DNA from 2 places in the Streptomyces sp. NPDC054872 genome. Region 1 is predicted to be linked to the other one. Evidence: riboswitches for the same ligand, from Rfam matches in the RefSeq annotation. Region 1 holds a riboswitch; the other holds the start of a gene.
What was found. Region 1 has a riboswitch for glycine ahead of gcvT (glycine cleavage system aminomethyltransferase GcvT). Riboswitches for the same ligand answer to the same signal wherever they lie in the genome.
Positions count from the first base shown of each region.

Region 2: linked by a shared signal. The riboswitch ahead of gcvP (aminomethyl-transferring glycine dehydrogenase) and the one ahead of gcvT (glycine cleavage system aminomethyltransferase GcvT) in region 1 are both predicted to bind glycine.

Region 1 covers NZ_JBSGYY010000046.1:43,104-47,283, forward strand. The annotation lists gene glyA (serine hydroxymethyltransferase) at 1-330, opposite strand, end outside; gene gcvH (glycine cleavage system protein GcvH) at 361-738, opposite strand; gene gcvT (glycine cleavage system aminomethyltransferase GcvT) at 797-1,930, opposite strand; glycine riboswitch at 1,967-2,077, opposite strand; glycine riboswitch at 2,078-2,183, opposite strand; gene ACWGIH_RS37505 (AAA family ATPase) at 2,337-3,011, shown strand; gene ACWGIH_RS37510 (enhanced serine sensitivity protein SseB) at 3,073-3,876, shown strand; gene ACWGIH_RS37515 (enhanced serine sensitivity protein SseB C-terminal domain-containing protein) at 4,002-4,180, shown strand, end outside.
Region 2 covers NZ_JBSGYY010000027.1:9,272-13,451, reverse strand. The annotation lists gene gcvP (aminomethyl-transferring glycine dehydrogenase) at 1-2,278, opposite strand, end outside; glycine riboswitch at 2,476-2,575, opposite strand; gene ACWGIH_RS28425 (PRC-barrel domain-containing protein) at 2,720-3,100, shown strand; gene ACWGIH_RS28420 (DNA polymerase IV) at 3,149-4,180, opposite strand, start outside.

The sequences.
Region 1 (4,180 bases):
GGCGATCGCGAAGAGGGCGGCCTGGTTGGCGGAGGCGCCGGAGTGCGGCTGGACGTTGGCGTACTCGGCGCCGAACAGGTCCTTGATCCGGTCGATCGCGATCTGCTCGGTGACGTCGACGTGCTCGCAGCCGCCGTAGTAACGGCGGCCGGGGTAGCCCTCGGCGTACTTGTTGGTGAGGACCGTGCCCTGGGCCTCCATGACGGCGACCGGAGCGAAGTTCTCCGAGGCGATCATTTCCAGGGTGGACTGCTGACGGTGGAGCTCGGCGTCGACGGCGGCGGCGACGTCCGGGTCCAGCTCGTGGAGAGGGGTGTTGAGAAGCGACATCAGGTGGTCCCTAAGGGTCTTCGGGGGGCTTCAGCTGCCGGAGAACTCGGTGTACTCGTCCGCGGAGAGCAGGTCCTTCGGCTCCTCCGAGATCCGTACCTTGAAGAGCCAACCACCCTCGAACGGGGCGGAGTTGACCTTCGACGGGTCGTCGACGACGTCCTGGTTCGACTCGACGACCTCGCCGGTCACCGGCGAGTACAGGTCGCTGACCGACTTGGTCGACTCGAGCTCGCCGCACGTCTCGCCCGCGGTCACCGCGGCACCGGCCTCGGGCAGGTCGGCGTAGACGACGTCACCGAGCGCGTTGGCCGCGTGCTCCGTGATGCCGACCGTCGCCACACCGTCCTCGGTGGCCGAGAGCCACTCGTGCTCCTTGCTGTAACGCAGCTGCTGGGGGTTGCTCATGACCTGAATTCTCCTGTACGCGGGGGAGTGCTGATGGACGAGGCTGTTGTGCGGGGTGTCACTTCTGGCGCTTGTAGAACGGCAGCGCCACGACCTCGTACGGCTCGTGCGTGCCCCGGATGTCCACGCCCACGCCCTCGGTGCCGGGGGCGGCGTGCGCCGCGTCGACGTACGCGATGGCGATCGGCTTGCCCAGTGTCGGGGACGGGGCACCCGAGGTGACCTCGCCGATGACCTTGCCGTCGGAGACCACCGAGAAGCCCGCGCGCGGGACCCGGCGGCCCTCGGCGACCAGACCGACCAGCTTGCGCGGGGGAGCGGCCTCGGCGCGCTCGGCGGCGGCCGCGAGCGCCGCGCGCCCCACGAAGGTGTCGGACTGCGAGGTCTTCTCGAACTTGACGACCCGGCCAAGGCCCGCGTCGAAGGGCGTCAGCTCCGCGGTCAGCTCGTGCCCGTACAGCGGCATGCCCGCCTCCAGGCGGAGCGTGTCGCGGCAGGAGAGGCCGGCCGGGACCATGCCGACGGGCGTGCCCGCCTCCATCAGCGCGCCCCACAGCTTCTCCGCGTCACCGGGGGCGACGAACAGCTCGAAGCCGTCCTCGCCGGTGTAGCCCGTGCGGGCGATGAGCGCGGGCACGCCCGCGACCGTGCCGGGCAGCCCCGCGTAGTACTTCAGGCCGTCCAGGTCGGCGTCCGTGAGGGACTTCAGGATGGCGGGGGACTCGGGGCCCTGGACGGCGAGCAGCGCGTAAGCGTCGCGGTCGTCGCGGACCTCGGCGTCGAAGCCCTCGGCGCGGGCGGTGAGCGCGTCGAGCACGACCTGTGCGTTCGAGGCGTTGGCGACCACCATGTACTCGGGGGCCTCGGTCTCGCCGAGCCGGTAGACGATCAGGTCGTCCAGGATCCCGCCGTCCTCGGCACAGATCATCGTGTAGCGGGCGCGGCCGACACCGATGGAGCCGATGTTGCCGACGAGCGCGAAGTTCAGGAGGTCCACGGCCTCGGGCCCGGAAACCGTGATCTCGCCCATGTGGGAGAGGTCGAAGAGACCGGCCTTGGTGCGCACGGCGTTGTGCTCGTCACGCTCGCTCGCGTACCGCAGCGGCATGTCCCAGCCCGCGAAGTCGGTCATGGTCGCGCCGAGCGCACGATGCACGGCATCGAGTGCGGTCAGACGGGGGGCAGTGCTCATTCGTGGAACTCCCAGGGGCATGACGGGCGAGGTCGATCCTCCCCATCTGTCATCGGAACCTGAGAGGTTCACCACGACCCGTACGTATGAGGGTCATGACTTGCACCTTGGGTGGAGCCGCACAGGCGGCCCGCTTTTCAGATGTGCCTCGCCCGCGCGGTACGGGGCCTGAGAGATTCAAGGGAGGGACTTGCTCCTTCGGCGCCCCGGTGCGTCCTACGACGGCCACCGGGAACTCTCCCGCGCGGATTCAAACGGCCTGTATGGAGTTTGCGCGCACATCATTGCACGCGCCTCCGTCACAGGGCAGTGCCAGTCCAGTAATGCTGTTGTCCCGCATTACCTTCTCTTTACACTTGCCGGGGAAGCTGCGGGAAGCAGGTACGTGACCGCTAAGGGGAGGCCGATCACGGTGCGCAGGACGAGCGTCTACGCGACCAACACGGGGGTGGCCCTGCCCAAACAGGCCGCCGCCCCCACCAGGGAGAGCTGCGGCCCCCTGCCGGCGGCCGTCGTCCGCGACCTGCGGCAGCGGACGGGCCACAGCCCGCACCGACTGACGTTCGGCGAGGGCGACCTGATCGTCGTCTCCGGTCTGCCGGGCAGCGGCAAGTCCACGCTGATGCGCAGGGCCGTCGCGGGCCCGCGCATCGACTCGCAGGACACCCGCGACCGCTGGGCCGGGCGCATGCCGAGCCTGCTGCCGTACGCGGTGTACCGCCCGCTGGTCCGCATCGCGCACTACGCGGGCCTGCGCAGAGCCCTGCGCTCCGGTGAGGGCATCGTGGTGCACGACTGCGGCACCCAGACCTGGGTGCGCCGCTGGCTGGCCCGCGAGGCGGCGCGGCGCGGCACGACCCTGCACCTGCTGCTGCTCGACGTGCCGCCGGACACCGCCATAGAGGGGCAGCTCGCGCGCGGGCGCGGCGTGTCGCGGTACGCGTTCGCGCGGCACCGCAGGACGGTAGGCCGGCTCGTCGGCGCCGCCGAGCGCGGCGACCTGCCGCGCGGCTGCGGCTCGGCGGTGCTCCTCGACCGGGCGGCGGCCGGGGTGCTGCGGGGGATCGGCTTCGGGGGCTGAGCCGCCCGCCGCGTTAGGGTCGTGCCGCAGGCAGAGCGGGACCGATCAGGGGTTAGAAGAGATGGACATTCCGGCGCAGGCGCACGCCCATCCCTACGGAGGATGGCCGGGCAACGAACTCGAAGAGGTGCTCGCGGCATCCCTGGGCACTCCCGGCGCGCCCCGGGCGTCCGCCGGGGCCCGCATCGTCGAGGTGCTCGGCCGCAGCCACGTCTGGGTCCCGCTGCCGAACGGCGGGGCACCGGACAGCGGCACCCTCGACCTGCCCACGCTGGAGATCGACGGCCAGGCCTACGTCCCCGTCTTCAGCTCCGAGCAGCAGTTCCAGCAGGCCACCGGCGGGCGCATGGGCTGCACGGTGGCGCCCGCCGTGGAGTTCGCGCGCGGCCTGCCCCCGCAGCTCGGTATCGCGGTCAACCCGGACGGCACGGTCGGTGTGCCACTGCCGCCGCCCGCCGTCGCCGAGCTCTGCCGCGCCGGGCGCACTCCGCTGGACGGGCCCGCGACCGGCGGCCGCGTACGCCTCTTCGAACCGGACTGGCAGGAGGACCCGGTGGACTTCCTGTCCGCCACCGCGCGCGAGTTCGAGGCCACCGGGATCGTCCTGAGCGCCCGCCGCTGCCTGGCGAGCGTCGAGGGCGGTGACCCCTCGCTGTTCGTCGGCGTCGAACTGACCTCCTGGGAGGGCAACGCGCGCGAGCTCCCGATGGAGGCCGTGGGCCGTGCCCTGGGGCAGGCCCCGGTGGCCTGGCCGGTGAACCTGGTGCTGCTCGACGTGGCCCAGGACCCGGTCGCCGACTGGATGCGCGAGCGGGTCCGTCCCTTCTTCGGCCGGACTCCGGGACACGAGCACGGACATGTGTAAGGACATGTGCAGGTACGTGTGTGAGGGTGCCGTACGTCAAGTCGGTGTCAGGATCGCCGCTTAAGCTGGTTTCATGACCCGGAGTTCCACCGGGTCAGCGGGTCATCGCGAAGGGGCGGTTAAGGGTGAGTGCGTCGGGCACGGCTGCGGCCGGGCAGGTCGAGCACATGCTGCGCCAGGTGACGCCGGGGCGTTACGACGCCTACGAGGCGCTCCTGCGGGCGCTCGCCGCCGACCAGGTGTGGATGCTGCTCTGGCACGGCCAGGCCGGATCCCCCGACGCGCAGTACGGGAACATGGAGGT
Region 2 (4,180 bases), on a different contig from region 1:
CCCACGGCGCGGCGGAGATCGGACCGACACCCGTCTCGGGTCCCGCGGCGGGCTGCAGCGGGTGGTTGGGCAGGTACGGCGCGAGGTGCTCGCGCACGCCGACCGGGCCGACGCCGGGGCCACCGCCGCCGTGCGGGATGCAGAAGGTCTTGTGCAGGTTCAGGTGCGAGACGTCGCCGCCGAACATGCCGGGCTGGGCGAGGCCCACCAGGGCGTTGAGGTTCGCCCCGTCGACGTAGACCTGGCCGCCCGCCTCGTGCACCTGGGCGCAGATGTCGGCGACGTGCTCCTCGAACACACCGTGCGTGGACGGGTAGGTGATCATCAGCACGGACAGCTCGTCGCGGTGCTTCTCGATCTTGGCGCGCAGGTCGTCGACGTCGATCTCGCCGTCGTCGCTGGTCTTCACGACGACGACCTTCATGCCGGCCATCACGGCGCTCGCGGCGTTGGTGCCGTGCGCGGAGGACGGGATGAGGCAGACGGTGCGCTGGTCGTCGCCGTTGGCGCGGTGGTAGCCGCGCACGGCGAGCAGTCCGGCCAGCTCGCCCTGCGAACCGGCGTTGGGCTGGAGCGAGACCTTGTCGTACCCGGTGACCTCGGCGAGCCGCTCCTCCAGCTCACGGATGAGCGTCAGATAGCCCTGCGCCTGCTGGGCGGGCGCGAAGGGGTGCAGCTGCCCGAACTCGGGCCAGGTGACCGGCTCCATCTCGGTGGTCGCGTTGAGCTTCATGGTGCAGGAGCCCAGCGGGATCATGCCGCGGTCGAGCGCGTAGTCGCGGTCGGCCAGCTTGCGCAGGTAGCGCAGCATGGCGGTCTCGGAGCGGTACTGGTGGAAGACGGGATGCGTGAGGTACTCGTCGCCGCGCAGCAGCCCCGCGGGGAGCGAGTCCGCGGTCTCCGCGTCGAGCGCCTCGACGTCGCCCTCGACCCCGAACGCACCCCAGATCGCGGTCAGTTGCTTGCGCGTGGTGGTCTCGTCGCAGGCCAGCGAGACATGGTCGGCGTCGACCTGGTGGATGTTGACGCCACCCTCACGGGCCGCGGCGACGAGCGCCTCGGCCCTGCCGGGCACCCGCACGGTCAGCGTGTCGAAGTACGCGCCGTGCACGACCTCGACCCCGCCGGCGGTGAGCCCCGCGGCGAGCACGGTCGCGTAGCGGTGGGTACGCCGCGCGATCGCCTTGAGGCCCTCGGGCCCGTGGTAGACCGCGTACATTCCGGCCATCACGGCGAGCAGCACCTGAGCGGTACAGATGTTGCTGGTGGCCTTCTCGCGGCGGATGTGCTGCTCACGGGTCTGCAGCGCGAGCCGGTAGGCCTTGTTGCCGTCCGCGTCCACGGAGACACCGACGAGCCGCCCCGGCAGGCTGCGCGCGAACTTCTCGCGCACCGCCATGTAACCGGCGTGCGGGCCGCCGAAGCCCATCGGGACGCCGAAGCGCTGCGTCGTTCCGACGGCGATGTCGGCACCGAGCTCACCGGGCGAGGTGAGCAGCGTCAGGGCAAGGAGGTCGGCGGCGACGGAGACGATGGCACCGAGCTCGTGCGCCTGCTCGATGAGCGGCTTTATGTCACGTACGGCACCGGAGGCGCCGGGGTACTGGATCAGGACGCCGACGACACCGCGCTCGGCGACCTCGGCCGGGATGCCCTCGCTCAGATCGGCGACGACGACCTCGACCCCGGTCGGCTCGGCGCGGGTCTGGATCACGGCGATGGTCTGCGGCAGCGCGTCGGCGTCCACGAGGAAGACACCGTCCTTGACCTTGCCCATGCGCCGCGAGAGCGCCATGGCCTCGGCGGCGGCGGTTCCCTCGTCGAGCAGCGACGCACCGGAGGTGGGCAGCCCCGTCAGCTCGGCGACGACGGTCTGGAAGTTGAGCAGCGCCTCCAGGCGACCCTGGGAGATCTCGGGCTGGTACGGCGTGTAAGCGGTGTACCACGCCGGGTTCTCCATCACGTTCCGCAGGATCACCGGCGGCGTGAAGGTCCCGTAGTAACCGAGTCCGATCATGGAATCGAGGACCTGGTTACGGTCGGCGAGGGAGCGCAGCTCGGCGAGCACCTCGGCCTCGGTGCGCGCCCCGGGCAGGTTCAGCGCCTCGGCGTTCTTGATCACATCCGGCACGGCGGCCGCGGTCAGCTCGTCGAGCGAGCCGTACCCGACCTGCGCGAGCATCTTGGCCCGTGCTTCCACATCGGGACCGATGTGCCGCTGCTCGAAGGGGATGCCCTGTTCGAGCTGGGAGAGCGGGATACGAGGTGTGGCGGTCATTGCGGAGGCCTCCTGGTCTGACGCGACCTGCGAGGGGCACCACGGCGCGGGTACCCGGACGGCCTCCCCCTCTGTCATCTCAACCTGAGAGTTTCACCGGTCCGTGCCCCGCGAGAGGCGTCGTACCGGCTTTCACCGTCGGTGAGGAAGGGGACCGGACGTGCCCGCCCGACGCCCGCCCTACTTTCCAGAGTGACCTCGTCCGTGCGGTACAGGGGCCTGAGAGATTCCGGGGAGGAGTTGCTCCTTCGGCGCCTCCGGTGTGTCTCGACCGGAGAGCTCTCCCGCACGGGGTCAGCAGCCAAGCGCCAGCCTACCAGCGAGGACCATGGCCGTTCCCTCGAGTGGCCGCCTGCCCCGAAGTGCTCTTTCGTAGTGATTGCGAACGAACGAGGATGAGTTACGCCCCACTTCGACATGCCTCGACCAGTTGGAGGGCCCGTGCAGACCGACATCGATCCGCGCAATTTGATCGGCCGGAAGGCGTTCGACCGGAACGGGGCCAAGATCGGCACGATCGACGAGGTCTATCTCGACGACGCCACCGGAGCCCCGGAGTGGGCGGCCATACGCACGGGCCTGTTCAGCCGGGACACCTTCGTCCCCCTGGAACCGAGCGAGCTCAGGAGCGACGGCACCCTGCACATCCCCTTCGAGCGCTCACTGATCAAGGACGCCCCCGATTTCGGTGTGGGCCGCCACCTCTCCCCCGAACAGGAACTGCAGCTCTACCACCACTACGGCCTGGACATCACGCCCCCGCCGTCCACGCCACCGCCGGACAAGGACTTCGGCAACATCGCAGGCCGGGAGAAGCCCTGACGCCCGCGCGGCAGCGCAGGTGACCCCGGTGGGCAGGCACCACCGGCGTCACGACGGCTCCACCGCCTCGGGAGTCGCCACCAGGGGCAACGGCTCCGCGGGCTCGAGCGCCGGATCATCCGTACGGAACGTCCGCACCCGGCCCGGCGCCGACGACTCGGGCGTCTCGAAGCGCACCGTGACCCGCCCCAGGCCGCTGCCCTGCACCCACCCGTGCCCGTACTCGGCATGCCGCACATCGTGGCCGGCCGCCCACCGCCGCTCGGCCGGAACGGCCGGCTCCGCCACCGTCTCGGCCACGGACTGCGCCGCGGGCTCCCCGGCCCGCTCCTCCTCCGCCTCCTGCTGCGTCTCCAGGGCCTCCGCGGCCTCGGCCCGGGCCTCGGCCTGCGCCTGGGCCTGCGCTTGCGCGAAGAGATCCTCCTGCGTGTAGTCCGCGAGCCCCGTGACGCCCACCCCGAGGAGCCGCACGCCTCCGGTGGTGTCCACGGACTCCAGGAGCCGCGCGGCGGCCTCACGCACCACCCCGGGGTCGTCCGTGGGCCCGCGCAGCGTCTCGGAGCGCGTCAGCGTCGAGAAGTCGAACCGCCGCACCTTCAGGACGATGGTCCGCCCCGAGTGCCCGGCGGCCCGCAGCCGCTCCACACACCGCTCGGCGAGCCGCGCGACCTCGCCCCTGACCCGAACCCGGTCATGAATGTCCACGTCGTACGTGTCCTCGACGCTGACCGACTTGGATTCCCGCTCCGCCACCACGGGCCGCTCGTCCCGCGCAAGGGCCATCGCGTACAGCGCGCTGCCGTGCGACTTCCCGAGGAGCCGTACGAGCTCGTCCTCGCCCGCCTCCGCGATCTCCCCCACGGTCGTGATCCCGCCCCGCCGCAGATGATCCCCGGTGGCAGGACCGACGCCGGGCAGGGTCCGCACCGGCATCGGCGCGAGCAGGTCCCGCTCGGTGCCCGGCACTATCAGCCGCAGCCCGTCGGGCTTGGCCTCCTCCGAGGCGATCTTCGCCAGCATCTTGGACGCGGCGAGCCCCACCGAACCCGCGAGCCCCGTCACCGCCTTGATGTCCGCGCG